2 regions of the Evansella sp. AB-rgal1 genome follow, and region 2 is predicted to be linked to the other one. Evidence: riboswitches for the same ligand, from Rfam matches in the RefSeq annotation. Region 2 holds a riboswitch; the other holds the start of a gene.
What was found. A riboswitch is a leader RNA that binds a small molecule or an ion and turns the genes downstream of it on or off. The one in region 2 is predicted to bind cyclic di-GMP.
Positions count from the first base shown of each region.

Region 1 (8,016 bases), on a different contig from region 2:
GGTATAAGTGGTGTGAATCGTGGGTCTGGTCGGGAAGTAGGTTTTCTTAAGGACGCCTCTACTGCGGTTAAGGTATCTAGTGATTTGTTTTTTACGCAAATGAAGTGGGCTATATGGTTCGTCGGGATTGTCTTTGTGGTCTCTCTCGTTATTCCTAGGTTTGTGACGGATGTGGATCATATTCATTTCCTTGCGTTTATTTTTCAGCCAACGAAAATATTCATGTTGGTAATTGGAATCTTGTCGTGCTTTGCATTTCTAGGTTATTACGTTGGGAATGGGATTACGAGAAAGGATTATTTTATAGGAACGGTTGTTGGAGCTGGTGGGGTAGTGATTGGTATAATGGCGATAGCTAGTGTCTTACAAGGTGTCCTCCTTCTTGTTGGAATGGTTACGACCTACGTGCCGAATACGAGTCATGGTGATGTTTTAGGTACGGAATCAGTTTGGTTGGTGCCGTTTGTAGGATATAGTTTATCAGGGCTTGCGTACTTTGTGGCCGGCTGGCTTATTAGTATCGGATTTTATCGGTATGGTGGTATTGGCGGAGCAATTTCGATTATTTCTGCGATAATATATGTTGGTCTGACGGATATGGGTTGGGAAAGGGGCAGTTCATTGCAATTCTTTGGATTTATTCAGATTCCTCTACCTGATCTATCGCTTCCTTTTGCGATGGTTACAACAGTTGTGCTGCTGGTGGTAGGTCTGTGGGTCATTCGTAGATTAACGAAACGAGTCCCCATAAAGATTGAATGATTGGAACACAGGGGGGAACCGTGAATCTATCAAAGGACCTCGCTCCATTAGAAAAACGACTAAATGAATAGAAGATGAATTAAAAGTCCTTCATGAAAAAAGTAGAGTGTTGTGAGAAAGCATCGTAGAAAAAGGTGGCTGTCACCTAAAGCATTTATGCATTAGGCGCCAGTCACCTTTTTTAGGAATCAATTCCATAAAAATACAACCTCTAGATAATAATGTGATATTATATAGTGAACTATACAATATTTGGTAGGGTGGTAGTAATTGAAAATAAAAAGAGACATATGCTTTTACTATGTTGCCTAGTACCCATTGTTTTCTTGCTCCACCGAAGGGAGAGTTCTTTGTCCAGAATTACTTGGTGAATCAGAAGGACGTTATTCTGTTAATATAGTTCATACTATATTAACGATTCTAGAGGAAACACTTTAATGACCGCCGGAAGCAAGAGAACCGTCCCCACTGCTTCCTTTTTTTTGTCATCATTGTTAGTCTACCTTTCCCTCACCATCGAGGTCTGGGAGAAACTAATAGATAAATCAGGAACATGCTGAGATTACATAGTGATAAGGTCGCATCTATTAATATGGTATTTGGCTGGGGAGGGATCATCATAAATTCAACTAATCTTATTAAACTTTTGACAATTGTAGATAATTTCCGAGGAAATATTCTACCTTTCATTGGGTTAAATTTAATCATTAATTACATATATCAACTCGATCGAAAAAGTGGAAAGGATAAAACGTTCAGAGTAAGTAAAACAATAGTAACTATTCTTAGTATTTTTGCTATAGCATGCTTTTTGATTAATTAGTATTGGTGTTCCATACAACAGGAATGAAGTGAATGGCCCCAGTGGATAAAAAAGTATGGTGCTGTAGACAAGTGTTGCCTTTAACCGCTCCTTTGAGGAGTACCAATAGGTATGTTCCCTTATTTCGTTCCTTTAAGGAAACTTGAGAACCCACTCCTTTTTTGAATAATCATGAAGAAAGTGTAACTAAAGAAGGGGGGATTGATGATATAGTAGTATTATAATGTAAGATTCTAATTTTAGGAGATGAAACTGAGATGAAGTTTACTAGATTTAGCAATGGTTCAAGTGTTCTTCAAGGTGTTATTGAAATTGAAAATAATGTTATCAAAGAGATATCAGGTGATATGTTTGAAGCGTGGGAATTTACAGGTGAAACATACTCGTTACAAGAGGTTAAGCAACTATCACCACTAGTGCCAAATAAAATTATTGGTATCGGAGCAAATTATGTATCTAAAGTAGAAGAAATACCAGCGACACTACCTGAAATCCCAGTTTTTTTCTTTAAACCTACATCTTCCGTAATCGGTCCTGAAGATGAAATTGTGATCCCTCATTCTATTGACGAGGTTAAATTCGAATCTGAGCTGGCTGTTGTCATTGGAAAAGATACAAAGAATGTTGCCGAAGAAGATGTTTTAGACTATGTATTTGGATATACCGTGGGGAATGATGTTACAGCACCTCAATTTTTCCGTGAAGACGGACACTGGATAATAGGGAAGTCATTTGATACGTTTACTCCATTAGGCCCTGTTATAGAAACAGAGTTAGATCCATTTAACGTAAGAGTGGAAGCAAGATTAAATAATGTGGAAAAGCAAAACAGTGCAACGGAGTTAATGATTGTTCCCATTCGAAAGATGATATCGTATCTTTCTAGTGTAATGACGTTAAAAAAGGGAGATGTCATTTTAACGGGGAGTCCTCTAGGGGCTGAATTTGTCTCTGCTGGTAATACGATAGAATGTGAAATAAAAGAGGTTGGAACGCTTCGTAATACATTTATTTCAGAAAAGAAAAAGACTCAGTAAAAATTACAGTGAATTAAAGTGTTAATTTGTAACCTAAATATTTTGAAAAGGGAGCTAATATTAAATAGCTTCCTTTTTTGTATTACTTCGCTAACCGAAGGAAGCAGTAGGAACCGTCCCCACTGCTTCCGGAAATAATCATTTTTTTACAGTTACATAGGTAAAAAGTTCTATTTAAATTCTTGTAGTTATAGTAAAATATTAATATAACTAGGAATTAGATAAATATGCACGAAACTGGCAAACCTGATGAAAATCAGGGGCGCAAAATCACAGGCCTAAGGGTAAAACTATGGTGGCTGGATCGCCGAACGCATCATGCTATGGGTGAGAAGCGGCTATTTATTGAAAGCGGCTTCTTTTTTTGTTTGGGTTTGGCTTCACTCGCTGCACATTCAATAGGGCAATAACTGGCTTAAAAGATATCTTGACTACACTTATTGCTACGAGGGTTTTGATAAAACTCACATATTCTAATAAAGACCATCTGTAGCAACATTCAACTAAGATTAACCGTTGCCATTACAAAAATAGAGGGCACGATGGGAGGAGAAATTTAAATGATGCGTGTAATAGAAAATAGAATTTTTATCCTTGTATTATTCATCTTTTTTATAATCATCGTATCTGGGTGTAGGGACGATTTCGAGGAATATACTCCTGTAACTGTGGAAATGGAGAGTGGGTCAGAGGAGGGGGAGAATAAAAGCTTCAAAATACTTCATGTGATGAGTTATCATACTCCTTGGGAATGGACGGAAACACAATACCAAGGATTTCAGGATGCTCTGGAAGGAATAGATATCGAGTACAAAGTTTTTGAAATGGATACGAAAAACTTTAGTACAGAAGAACAAAAGAAGCAAAAGGGAGAGGAAGCAATAGCACTAATAGAATCTTGGCAACCAGATTTATTATTTACTGGTGATGATGACGCACAAGAATATGTGGCTAGGCATTATACCAATACTAATCTACCGATTGTTTTTACAGCTGTAAACGAAGATCCGGCAGTTTATGGATATGATAATGCTTCAAACGTAACTGGTGTATTAGAGCGAGAACATTTTCTTGAGAATCTGCGACTGATGAAGGAAATCGTACCAGATGTTGAGAAAATCGCTGTTATTTTTGACGAGGATCCAATGTGGGGCCCTGTTAGAAAGAGAATGGATAGTGCTATTGAAAATATAGAAGATATATCATTTGTATCTTGGGATTATATAAATTCTTTTGAAACGTATAAAGAGAGAATCATAGAACTGCAATCAGAGGTGGATGCGATTGCATTGTTAGGAATATTTACATTTGAGGATAGTAATGGTCAAAATGTTCATTATCGAGACGTGTTAGAATGGACAGCAGAAAATAGCAAGTTACCAGACTTTAGTTTTTGGAAGGATAGGGTAACGTATGGTACGTTATCTGTTGTTAGTGTTTCAGGTTATGAGCAAGGAAAAGAAGCTGGTTTATTAGCTAGGCAAATACTGGAGGATGGAAAAAGACCCGATAGTCTACCTATTCGTACTTCTATGAAAGGAGAACCATTAATTAGCTTAGCTCGTGCAGAGGATTTAGGTATTCAAATTAAAAGTAAGACATTATTAAGTTCAAGGGTTGTTACTAGTTATGGATGGGTAACAATCGATGAATAAATTAAAAAACAAGATACTATTAGTACTCGTTGCGATTCTGTTAGTTACAATAGGATCAAATAATTTGGTTAGTGGTTTTTTCTTCAGTAAAGAGTACAGTAAGTCAATGGAAAGAGAAATGTATCTTATCGGACATGATGTGAAAAAACAACTGGAAAGAATATTATCATTAGGGATAAATATTAATGATGTATTTCAGTTTGAGGAGATATGTAAAGAAGTGGTTGAAAAATATCCTGAAGTTTCCTATGCATTTGTTTTTGATCGAAATGGGAAATTGTTGTTTCATAGTAACTCGAAAGAAATTCCTCAGGTAGAATTTAATAGGGATATATTTGATACAGCATTAGAGAACAATCTCGAATCTCCAATTGATATAGTGGTGGGGAATAAAAGTTACTCCGCTGCAATAGTGCCTGTATTGAATGATGTAAATGTAGAACGTGGGGCAGTAATTATTGCCGTTCCTGAAGACTATATTTCAGAAAAAACGGATGAACTTTTTTGGTATTCGGTACTTCAGGGGGTTTTCTTTTTTGCTGTATCTCTTTTATTATTGGCTACTATTCTTGCCTATTGGGTTACCAATCCATTGAAAAAGATATTATTAACGATGTCCGATGTTCGCAAAGGGAACTTGGATGCGAGAGTAACGATTCAATCGAAGGATGAATTCGGTATGCTCGGGGATTCGTTAAACCAAATGCTTACGAAAATTAGAGATTTAATGCAAGAACAGGAAAGGGCAAATAAGTTACAGATTGAATATGCTTCTGAAAAAGAAAGAAGCCGTATATCAGAATTATTAAGACATGCAATGTACATGATCAGTTCTACCTTGGATGAATCTAAGGTACAACGTCTTATATTAGAGCACTTGAAGCAAATTGTTCCTTATTGCCGGGCAAGCTTATGGATGTATAAAAATGGTGATATAGAATGGATAATCTCAAGTGAAGCAAAATGCATGGAAGAAGAAGTAAGTGAAAGTAAAATACAGACTTATATCAAGCAACTAAAACAAGATTCTCACCCTATCATCGTCAAGCAAGGCGATCAAAAAAATAATTATACGATGGTTGTTCCTATTTACCTCCACGATTCTTTCGTTGGAATGGTTTTATTGGAAAGGAAAGAAATAGATTACTCTAAGAGTGAATCAGAGATAGCGCTCACATACATCAGCCAAGCAAATATCGCAATAGATAATGCCATAATGTATCGAAAAATGGAGAAAATGGCTGTTACAGATGAATTAACGGGGCTTTATAATCGTAGATATTTTTACCGAAAAGCAAAGGAAGAGTTTGAAAATGCACGGGAATTTGGAGATCCTTTTTGTCTTATTTTATTTGATGTAGATTATTTTAAGAAGATAAATGATCAATATGGACATTTTGTTGGGGATGAAATACTACGTAAGTTTGCGAATATTGTCAAAGACACTATTCTTTCAGGGCATGTCCTCGCTCGTTTTGGTGGAGAGGAATTTGTATTACTGATGGCCAAAACTACCGTGGAGGAAGCAATACATTTCGCAGAGAATTTGAGATTAACTATAGCTAATCATCTATTCGAAACGGAGAAGGGAAAACTTCAAATTTCATTAAGTATCGGAGTAACAGAATCACAAGAAGGAGATAAAGTAGAAGATATTCTGCACAGGACTGATGAAGCTTTATACAGTGCAAAAGAGGCAGGGCGAAATTGTGTGGTTGTTAAATAATGAAAAAAGGGAACGAAAGTATATAAGGAAGCAGTGGGGACGGTTCTCCGTGCTTCCGATTCGACAAATTGTTAGTATTCAGGCGGTAATTGTTAGTATTCATGCTATAATTGTTAGAAAACCCACGTTAATTGTTAGTATTTATTGCACAATTGTTAGTTTTGCCATTTATCTAGTATATAGGAACCCTGGAATAGTACAAAAACTAGTTCAGACCGTTCGACTAAGTGTAAAAACCTATAAAAACAAATTGAAGGAAGCATCGGGAACGGCTCTCGGTGTTTCCACTTGATAAAATAGAGTCAATTATGATGGTGCCTTGAAGGCTGTAAGAAATTATAAATATAGAAAGAGGTGGTACATGTGAGCGAATGGGAGGCGATTATCGTAAATGACCCAGATGATGATTATAACTTAGTAATAGAGCTAGAGTTAGATGATGATTGTGTTGGAGTCATTAGAAAACGGAGTGGGAAATTAGAAGTAGTTTTTCTTACGTCAATGGATAACATAGCAATTCCTGGAGATTGGTTGGCAGAGATTCTAAACAGAGCAGCAGTAGAATTAACATAGTGAAGCAGGGAGCAGTTATGTTCCCTGCTTTCGTTTCGATAAAGCCCCTAATTCTTCGTATTTTCTCTCTCATAATGAAATCCCCCCTTCATGTTGTAACGTATTGTTCAACTATGAACGTAGTTTTGTTTAATAAAAGACTATAATAATACTAGAATGAAGTGATAGATAACTATAGGAGAACAGTTTCTATTTGATCCTAGACAAAAAAATTATTTTTTATTGTAACGAATTCTTGTTTTTCCGGATATATAAAGTGAAAGGGGGAAAAGCCATGGAGGAAATTTCTGAAATATATAATGAATATGCGAATGAAGTTTTCAAATATCTAATGTGTCTTTCTCATAATTCGGATTTGTCAGAGGAACTAACACAAGAAACATTTTATCAGGCTGTAAAATCGATCGATAGATATAATGGCGAGTGCAAAATGTCTGTGTGGTTATGTCAAATAGCGAAGCATTCCTTTTATAAATATTTAGAGAAGGAAAAGAAAAATAGGAATCATACGTCAATAAGTAATTCAGAAATCACTTATATTTCTCCTGAAGATGAATATATCAATTCGATAGATAAGATTTCCTTATATAAGATAATTCACTTGATGGAAGAACCATTGAAAGAAATTGTCCTACTTCGTATATTAGGTGGGCTTAGTTTTAAAGAAATAGGAGAAATTCAAGGGAAGAATGAAAACTGGGCAAGAGTGAATTTCTATAGAGCAAAAGTAAAACTTAGAGAGCGAGGTTATAACCATGGATCATAAATGTGAGATTGTTCGTGATTTATTGCCTACCTATATAGACGGTCTTTGTAGTGATGAAAGCAAGGAATTTATTGAAAACCATATAAATGATTGTCAGTCGTGTAAGGAAATACTCCATGATATGAGAGCTGAAGTGTCTTTAACAGACGAAAATGAAAAACTTACTAGTCTAAAAGCGAAAAAGCCATTCAAAAAACTAAGAAATCGTCTCATTTTTTCCATTAGTAGTGCTTTCATCCTTTTGGCAATTCTGTGTGGAATCTTTGTTTATGATTTTTTAAACAAGGCTAATCCTGTTGCTACTAATGAACTCTTCATTCAAGAAGTTGAAGTTGTTGGCGAAACATTAACTATTGTCGGTGATACAACAAGTAGTGCACTAGGCTTCCATGGTTATGAATTTATGTATAGTGAAGATGAAGAGACCCTTTATTTTATTCCAAGATATCAGCTTGTAAACAAACACTATTCTTCTGGTAGATTTGAAATAAGTCATGATTTTGGTGACAACCAACGTATGGATACCTTTGACATATCAAACATGAACCAGATATTTCTACAAGGGAAAAGTTCTGACGATAGAAAGTTGATTTGGGAAAGAGAATAGAAAACAGTGGGGATTTAGTCCCCACTGCTTTCTACCTTGTTTCTACAATAGACTTCGTTTTATAAAA
Region 1 covers NZ_JBGUAU010000010.1:61,800-69,815, reverse strand. Annotated here, with positions in the region: gene ACERII_RS10300 (hypothetical protein) at 1-762, shown strand, start outside; gene ACERII_RS10295 (fumarylacetoacetate hydrolase family protein) at 1,843-2,622, shown strand; cyclic di-GMP riboswitch class I at 2,852-2,934, shown strand; gene ACERII_RS10290 (ABC transporter substrate-binding protein) at 3,183-4,277, shown strand; gene ACERII_RS10285 (diguanylate cyclase) at 4,270-6,003, shown strand; gene ACERII_RS10280 (hypothetical protein) at 6,053-6,295, shown strand; gene ACERII_RS10275 (hypothetical protein) at 6,367-6,576, shown strand; gene ACERII_RS10270 (RNA polymerase sigma factor) at 6,851-7,342, shown strand; gene ACERII_RS10265 (zf-HC2 domain-containing protein) at 7,332-7,949, shown strand; gene ACERII_RS10260 (ABC transporter permease) at 7,981-8,016, opposite strand, start outside.
Region 1: linked by a shared signal. The riboswitch ahead of ACERII_RS10290 (ABC transporter substrate-binding protein) and the one ahead of ACERII_RS01400 (prepilin-type N-terminal cleavage/methylation domain-containing protein) in region 2 are both predicted to bind cyclic di-GMP.

Region 2 (8,016 bases):
TCGGTTTGATGGAGTGAAATGAAATCATCGAAATTGATAGTAAGGCTTGCTTGAATCTTAGACTCATCATTATCTTTTTTCCCAAGGCTATCAGCGTTGATTACGATTTTTTTATCAGAAAGGTCAGCAGTTGGTGTTAAAATATCAATTGTAAAAGATGCATTTGGTATATCCTTTATTGGTATGGAAATTGGTTCGGAAAACTCGGAAGCTAAGCTATCTTTTAGTAGTGTGATTCCTAAAGATGTAAAGTATTCACTTGATTGCATAGGATTAGCATAAAAAGTTGCTTCCACTTGTTCCATAACTTCAGCTAATAACACGTGGGTAGCATCTTTTACAGCATATTGAAAATAAGTTGCTCCCATTTCGGCTAGTTCAATAGATTGAGATTTGGTTTCCACTTTTGTACTTTGCTTCATACTACTAATAGACTGTGCCAGAAATCCTAAAGAAATTAAGGAAAAAATAACGGTTATGAGTAATACAGTGATAAGAGCATATCCATGATTTTCTTTTAGAGTATTCATTATTATTCCTCACCACTTTTCAATCGAGTTAGGATGGTATCAATGCTTACTTTATTATTTGGATTGTTCTTGTCTGCTACGTTAATTGTTATTGTAATATCATGTATGTTTGGGTTTACAGATAATCCATCCGAATAATTTGTACTTAGACATAGTTGAGGATGCTCTATTACATTGGATTGTGAGTTAGTATCGATCATAATCTTACATTCAAAATCATTAATTTCATAAACTTCAACAGCAGCTTGATGGGATCTGACTAACGAAGTGACAATAATATTTGCTTCCTGTTGCATCTGGTTTTTTCTCATGGCTTGTTCTGAGAAAGTTAATCCTTGGATAAATACGTTCCATATAACAATACCAATGAAGGAGAGGATTGCTACTGAAATTAGCACTTCAATTAGTGTAATACCCTTTTCATTTTTATACATAACTCATTCCTCCACAACAATATAGCCAAAGCTTTCTCCAAAAAGAGTACCCTTATTGTCTAATATTTGAACATGAATTTGGTGTGCATTCGCAATACTTGTAGCTAGATCAGATTCTTTAGCTATCGTTATTATTGCAATATACTTGTCTATGTTAATTTCAGCAGAATAGTGTGAATCCTGTTCAATTAATTCTGATGGTAATTCCGAGGTAGATGGTGCTGAAAGGTAATCTATGATTTCAGATTTATTTTGCCAATCATTTAAAATCTGTCTAGAGGTATTGATCGCCTGTGTTTTCGTTTCATTAATAGAATTAAACTGTATCATTTGCGGAAAAATGTTCATTAAGGAAATAAATATTATTGATAATATCGCAATGGAAAGCAAAATTTCAATAAGGGTAAATCCTTCTTGGTTTTTTACTAACTTCATCGTATACCGCCTCACAATTTTCCCTATTCGTTATTTTGGGTCAACTTTGAAATCTACATTAGTTATTATAGTATCAATTATAAACATTGAAATTTCCTTACAATGAAAAGACTATAGTAAGAAGAAAGTTAGGTATTTTTTACTGTTATTAGAAAATAAGGGTAAAAAGACCTAAATATATTTATAAGTTTGTAAAAAAAACACTATTTATTTAGTACTATTATACTTTATAATATAAACTATATTATACGACATAATATACTATTTTTTTTAATTTCGATATAAATAATTAAAAATAGTATTGCTAAACGATATCCTTTTGTTAACTATATAGAACGAAACAAAGAAAGGAGGAGTAAACCATGAGTAAAAATAGGAAGCGTTTAGGTGATCTTTTAGTAGAGGCTAAATTGATAACACCTGAACAATTAACCGAAGCATTAAATCAGAAAAGTAAAAATCAGAAACTTGGTGATATTTTACTTCAGCAAGGATTTATAACCGAACAACAGCTAATTGAAGTTTTAGAATATCAACTAGGGATACCACATGTCAGTTTGTATCGATTTCCTATTGATCCCAAAATAACAAATCTAGTTCCTAAAGAGTTAGCACATCGGAATTATTTGATCCCTTTGAAATTAGAAGGCAATAAACTTTTTATTGCTATGGCAGACCCTATGGATTACTTTGCTATAGATGATATTAGATTATCTACCGGTTTTCAGGTTGAAGTTGCAATTGCTACGAAAGATGAAATCGTAAAGGCAATCCACAAGTATTATGAACTTGAAAATGCAGTAGAAGAGCTGTTTGAAGAACTACCTAATCAAGAGGAAGCGGAAATAGATTCAGTGAGTGGAAATGATTCTCCAATGGTAAAGCTAGTAAACCAGCTGTTGATTCGTGCTGTTCAAGAGCGAGCTAGTGATATTCATATCGACACGCAGGAGAATAAAGTACTTGTACGATATCGAATTGACGGAGTGTTAAAGACAGAAAGAACGTTGCCAAAGCATATGCAGAATATGCTTATTGCAAGAATTAAAATAATGGGGAATCTTGATATCACAGAGACGAGAACACCCCAAGATGGGCGCATAAAAGTAAATATCGATTTTCACCCGATCGATTTGCGTATTTCTACATTGCCGACTGTCTATGGGGAAAAAGTGGTAATGCGTATTCTTGATTTAGGAAATTCCTTAACAGAGTTAGATAAGCTGAATTTTAGTCCTAAGCATTATGACCATCTTGTAACTCTGTTAGAACAGCCCACGGGTATTATTTTAATTACTGGACCAACCGGATCAGGAAAGTCATCTACCCTTTATGCAGGTTTAAATCGTTTAAATTCAGATAAGGTGAACATTATAACAGTAGAAGATCCAGTGGAATATCAACTAGAAGGGATAAACCAAATTCAAGTAAATACTAAGGTTGGAATGTCTTTTGCTAATGGATTACGATCTATCCTCCGACAGGATCCAGATATTATCATGGTTGGAGAAATTCGGGATTCGGAAACAGCGGAAATTGCAGTTCGAGCTTCCTTAACAGGACATCTAGTTTTAAGTACAATTCATACGAACGATTCGATAAGCACCATCAATAGGTTAGTAGATATGAAAATAGAGCCCTTCTTAATAGCAGCATCTTTATCAGGGATTATCTCTCAACGTTTAGTGAGAAGAATCTGCCGGGATTGTAAAAAAGAACAACAGCCTACGGTCAGAGAAGAAGCGATTTTTTCTCGTAGGGGTTTATCCATTGAAAAAGTATATCGAGGAGAAGGTTGTCCAACTTGTAATATGACTGGTTATCGGGATCGCATTGCTATACATGAAATGCTTGTTTTAGATGATCATATGAAACAAATGATAATGAATGATAAATCAAGTCAATCTCTAAAGGAATACGCGAAACAAAATGGAATGTCTTTTTTGATTGATGATGGACTTGGTAAAGTGAAGCAAGGATTAACCACTACAGAAGAAGTCTTACGTGTAGCAACAGATAAGTAGGTGTATGGTGTATGGGTAGAAGTGTCATTACATTATTATCTGATGCGATTCATTTAGAGGCATCAGATATTCATTTAACAATTGGTAAACCTCCCGTATTACGAATTCACGGTGAGCTTGTAACATTAGATCAGCCAACATTAACGCCTAATGACATAAACGAAATGGTAGACGAGGTTCTTCCTGCTTCCTTAAAGGAACAGTTAGAAGAAAATAGAGAAATTGACTTTTCCTATGGAATTCCTGGCGTTTCTCGCTTTCGTTTAAATGCATATTATCAAAGATCACATTTAAGTATGGCAATACGAGTTATTCAAATGGTTATTCCTACTCTTGATGATCTACAGATGCCAAGTATATTGAGGACAATATCTGAAAAAAAACAAGGGTTAGTTTTAGTAACTGGGCCTACGGGAAGTGGTAAATCAACAACCCTTGCGGCAATGATTAAGCATATGAATGATTCTGTAAAAAGGCATATTATCACATTAGAGGATCCAATTGAATACTTGCACAAACATCGAAATTGTATTATTGATCAACGTGAAATTGGATCTGATACGAAAAGCTTTGGAACTGGATTACGTTCTGCGTTACGACAAGACCCTGATGTTATCTTAGTTGGAGAGATGCGGGATTTAGATACGATTGCTACTGCTATTACTGCTGCTGAAACAGGGCATTTAGTGTTAGGTACATTGCACACTTCAAGCGCAGCGGCAACGATTGATCGGATCATTGACGTCTTTCAACCTAGTCAGCAAGCACAGATAAGAATTCAGCTTGCATCCGTATTAACAGCGGTGATTTCACAAAGACTGTTAACAACAGTAGATAGACAAGGAAGAAAGGCTGCAACAGAAATTCTTATAAACAATTATGCTGTTTCGAACTTGATTCGAAATGAAAAAATACACCAAATCGAAAATGTTCTTCAAACTAGTAAAGCAGAGGGAATGCATACACTTGAAATGAGTGTACGCCAATTACTTCAAGCAAAGGCCATAGATTACGACGAAGCGAGACACTATTTAAAAGAGAGGTAGGTGAAGGAATTGCCACAATATCGCTACAAGGGTCGCTCTAAAATAGGGGAGAAAAAAGAAGGCACCATTTCTGGACAATCAAGAAAGCAAGTAATCCAAAAACTTAGAAACCAAGGTATTGCACAGGCTACCCTTGATGAGATAGAGCCAAACTTTTTAAATAAAGAAATAATTATAGGAAACCCTGTAAAACTGCAGGATTTTGTGTTGTTTTTACGGCAATTTGCTACTCTACTGAAATCTGGTGTCTCAATCGTTGACTCTACAGCAATATTGTCCAAACAGACGAGCAGTAAAGCACTCATGAGAGCGTTAGAGAATATTGAGGAAGATTTATTATCTGGAAATGCTTTCTCTGAAGCCGCAAGCAAACAGAAGAAGGTTTTTCCTCCTATTTTTATCAATATGGTTCGTGCTGGAGAAGCTAGTGGTTCACTTGAAGAGTCACTAGATCAACTAGCTCTGCAGTTTGAAAAACAACACGAAACGAAGCAAAAAGTAAAATCTGCTTTAGCTTATCCTATTGTTATAGCGATAGTGGCAGTACTAGTTGTTATCTTTCTGTTAACCTCCGTTGTTCCTATGTTTGCAGCTATGTTATCTGACTTAGGAGGAGAATTACCTGCGATAACAGTGTTTGTATTAACAGTGAGTAATATTGTTTCCAGTTTGTGGTGGTTACTATTAATTGGAGTATTGCTATTAAGCATTGGAATATGGATGATTCAAAAGAATGCAGATTCCAAATATTATCTTGATTACTTCTTATTGAAATTACCTATATTTGGTCAGTTGTTACAAAAGGCTGCATTAGCTAGAATGAGTAGGACACTAAGTTCTTTGTTTTCAAGCTCTGTACCCATCTTACAATCTATAAAAATAGTGGAAAAGGTAATAGGCAATGAAGTAATTGCTCACACTTTGAAACAATCTCGAAATGCATTGGAGGAAGGGAAACGACTAACAGAGCCTATGAAGGATAACTGGGTGTTCCCGCCACTTGTGGTTCACATGATTAGCATTGGGGAAGAAACTGGTTCGTTAGACCAAATGCTTGGGAAAGTTGCAGACTTTTATGAAAAAGAAGTAGAGTATGCAACAGACCGTTTAAAAGCACTCATTGAACCATTATTAATTGTCATTCTTGCGTCCGTAGTAGGAGTAATTGTTATTTCGATTATTGTACCTATGTTTCAAATTTACTCAGAAATTTAATTTTTTGATTATTGAGAGGTGCGATGAATAATGATCTTCATTTGGGCACTTGGATCATTGGGAGCGAGTAGTGCAACCGGCCTTATTAATACATTATAAAAAACTTCTTTAAAAGGAGAGGGATAGTATGTTAAAAAGAATGCTTAAGAATCAAAAAGGTTTAACGTTAATTGAGTTACTAGTAGTTGTAGTAATTTTGGGTATTATTGCAGCGATAGCGATACCTAGTATTGGTGGGTTGATTGATAATGCGAAGAAGGATGCGCATGTGGGGAATGCTCAACAGATGATCAGCTCAGCAAGAATTATGTTAACAAGTGATCCGAACAAAACAGAAATTAAGTTAGAAGAATTAATTGCTGGAGGCTACCTAGAACCAATGGAAGATCCTGATACAAAAGAAACTGGAAATTCAGCACCAGTGACTGAAGGAACAGCTGGTGACGGATACAATTGGAGTGCAAGTAAAGTAGAAGTTGAAGTTGAAAATGATGTTACAGTTTATACAGTTACTCTAATTGGAAAAGAGCGAAAAATTGAGGGTGTTAAACAAGGAGAACTTGTTAGAGGAGATGTAGTAAGTAGATAGTTTTTTTAAAGTCGAAAATAAAGGAGCCCACCAAACATGGAACTTACACTTCACATCTATCTTTTCATCCTAGGTGCCATTCTGGGCTCCTTCTATAATGTTGTAGGCTTACGGGTGCCAGCAGGGGAATCAATCGTTTCCCCTGGTTCCCATTGTCCTGCTTGTAATAAGAACCTAACATGGATGGAATTAATTCCAATCCTTTCTTTTTTCCTTCAAAAGGGTCGCTGTCGTAATTGTGCAACGAAAATATCTCCTGTTTATCCATTTTATGAAGCGTTAACTGCATGTCTTTTTACGATTTCGCCATTACTGGTGGGATGGTCAAAGGAATTGCCAATCGCACTTGCGCTTATATCATTATTAATTATTATCACTGTATCTGATTTATCAACCATGCTCATTCCTGATAAGGTCCTTCTTTTCTTTTTACCACTCTTTATTTTATTAACAGTCATTTCTCCGCTAACACCATGGTGGGACAGCATAGTAGGTGCTGTAGTTGGTTTTGGAATTCTTCTACTAATAGCGATTGTGAGTAAAGGTGGTATGGGAGGCGGAGATATTAAGCTATTTGGAGTGTTAGGAATCGTACTAGGTTTAACAGGAGTGTTCGTTGCCCTTTTCATAGCTAGTTTCTTAGGTGCAGTGGTAGGGATCGCTGCGAGAATGGGGAAGAAAGTAGAAAAAGGTAGTCCTATTCCCTTCGGACCGTTTATAGCAATCGGTAGTCTGATAAGTTACTTTTTTCATAACTCCATCATTGAATGGTATATTCAATTATTATTTTAAAGGAGGAAGTTTCCTTGTTTTCATTGACTCTTTCTAGTAAACAAACTATCGGTATCCAAATCAAAGACCACGTCATCCGCTATGTCGCTACAAAAGGTCCTTCCTTTACTAATGTAGACAACTTTGGAGAAAAGCATGTACCAATGGGAGTTATAGAAAAAGGAAAAATTGTTGATGGAGCTAGATTTCAACAACTGTTAGAAGAATGTGTTCAAGATTGGAAGCTAAAAAACAAAGAAATTATGTTTTTCATACCTGATTCTTCCGTTTTTTTTCGAAAACTTTCGATTCCAGCAAATTTAGAAGAGGAAGATATACGTGGGTATCTAAACTTTGAAATAGGGGCGTCCATTCATCTTCCCTTTGATGATGCATACTTCGACTTTCATATTCTAGAAAAAGAAAGTGAAATTGTGGAAAGTAGAGATATTTTATTTTTTGCAACCCCAGAGGAACAAGTATTGGAGTATTCAAAGAAGCTTGAGAATGCAAAGTTAAAACCAATTGTTGCAGACATCGGAGGTCTTTCTCTTTATCGTTATTTTGAACAAAGCATTGAAGCTGCAGATGAACAGCATTTTCTTTTTATTGAATGGAGCTTGACATCCATTAATATATCTATCTTTCATCAAGATGTTCCTATTTTCATGAGACATTTAGCTTATAACTTAGGGAAGGATGATGTTTCCATTCATTTGGAAGAAGGTATGATAAAGTATGAATTCAAAAATAAATTGAAGATAGATGGCGACATTGATGATCAACTCTTAGAAATAGAACGAGTAATGAATTTTTATAAATATTCTATGCATCAAGGTACAAAAGAAATTACGAATATGATTCTCTTAGGTGATCATCCTATGCTTTTCACTACTATTAAAGAGAAAGTTAGCTCCTTAAATTCACCAGCTACCCTAAAGGTGATGGAGAAAGTGAGAAATGATATTCCTG
Region 2 covers NZ_JBGUAU010000001.1:251,532-259,547, reverse strand. Annotated here, with positions in the region: gene ACERII_RS01430 (hypothetical protein) at 1-530, opposite strand, end outside; gene ACERII_RS01425 (PulJ/GspJ family protein) at 533-964, opposite strand; gene ACERII_RS01420 (type IV pilus modification PilV family protein) at 968-1,399, opposite strand; gene ACERII_RS01415 (GspE/PulE family protein) at 1,762-3,423, shown strand; gene ACERII_RS01410 (type IV pilus twitching motility protein PilT) at 3,435-4,469, shown strand; gene ACERII_RS01405 (type II secretion system F family protein) at 4,479-5,684, shown strand; cyclic di-GMP riboswitch class II at 5,692-5,774, shown strand; gene ACERII_RS01400 (prepilin-type N-terminal cleavage/methylation domain-containing protein) at 5,812-6,273, shown strand; gene ACERII_RS01395 (prepilin peptidase) at 6,310-7,065, shown strand; gene pilM (type IV pilus biogenesis protein PilM) at 7,080-8,016, shown strand, end outside.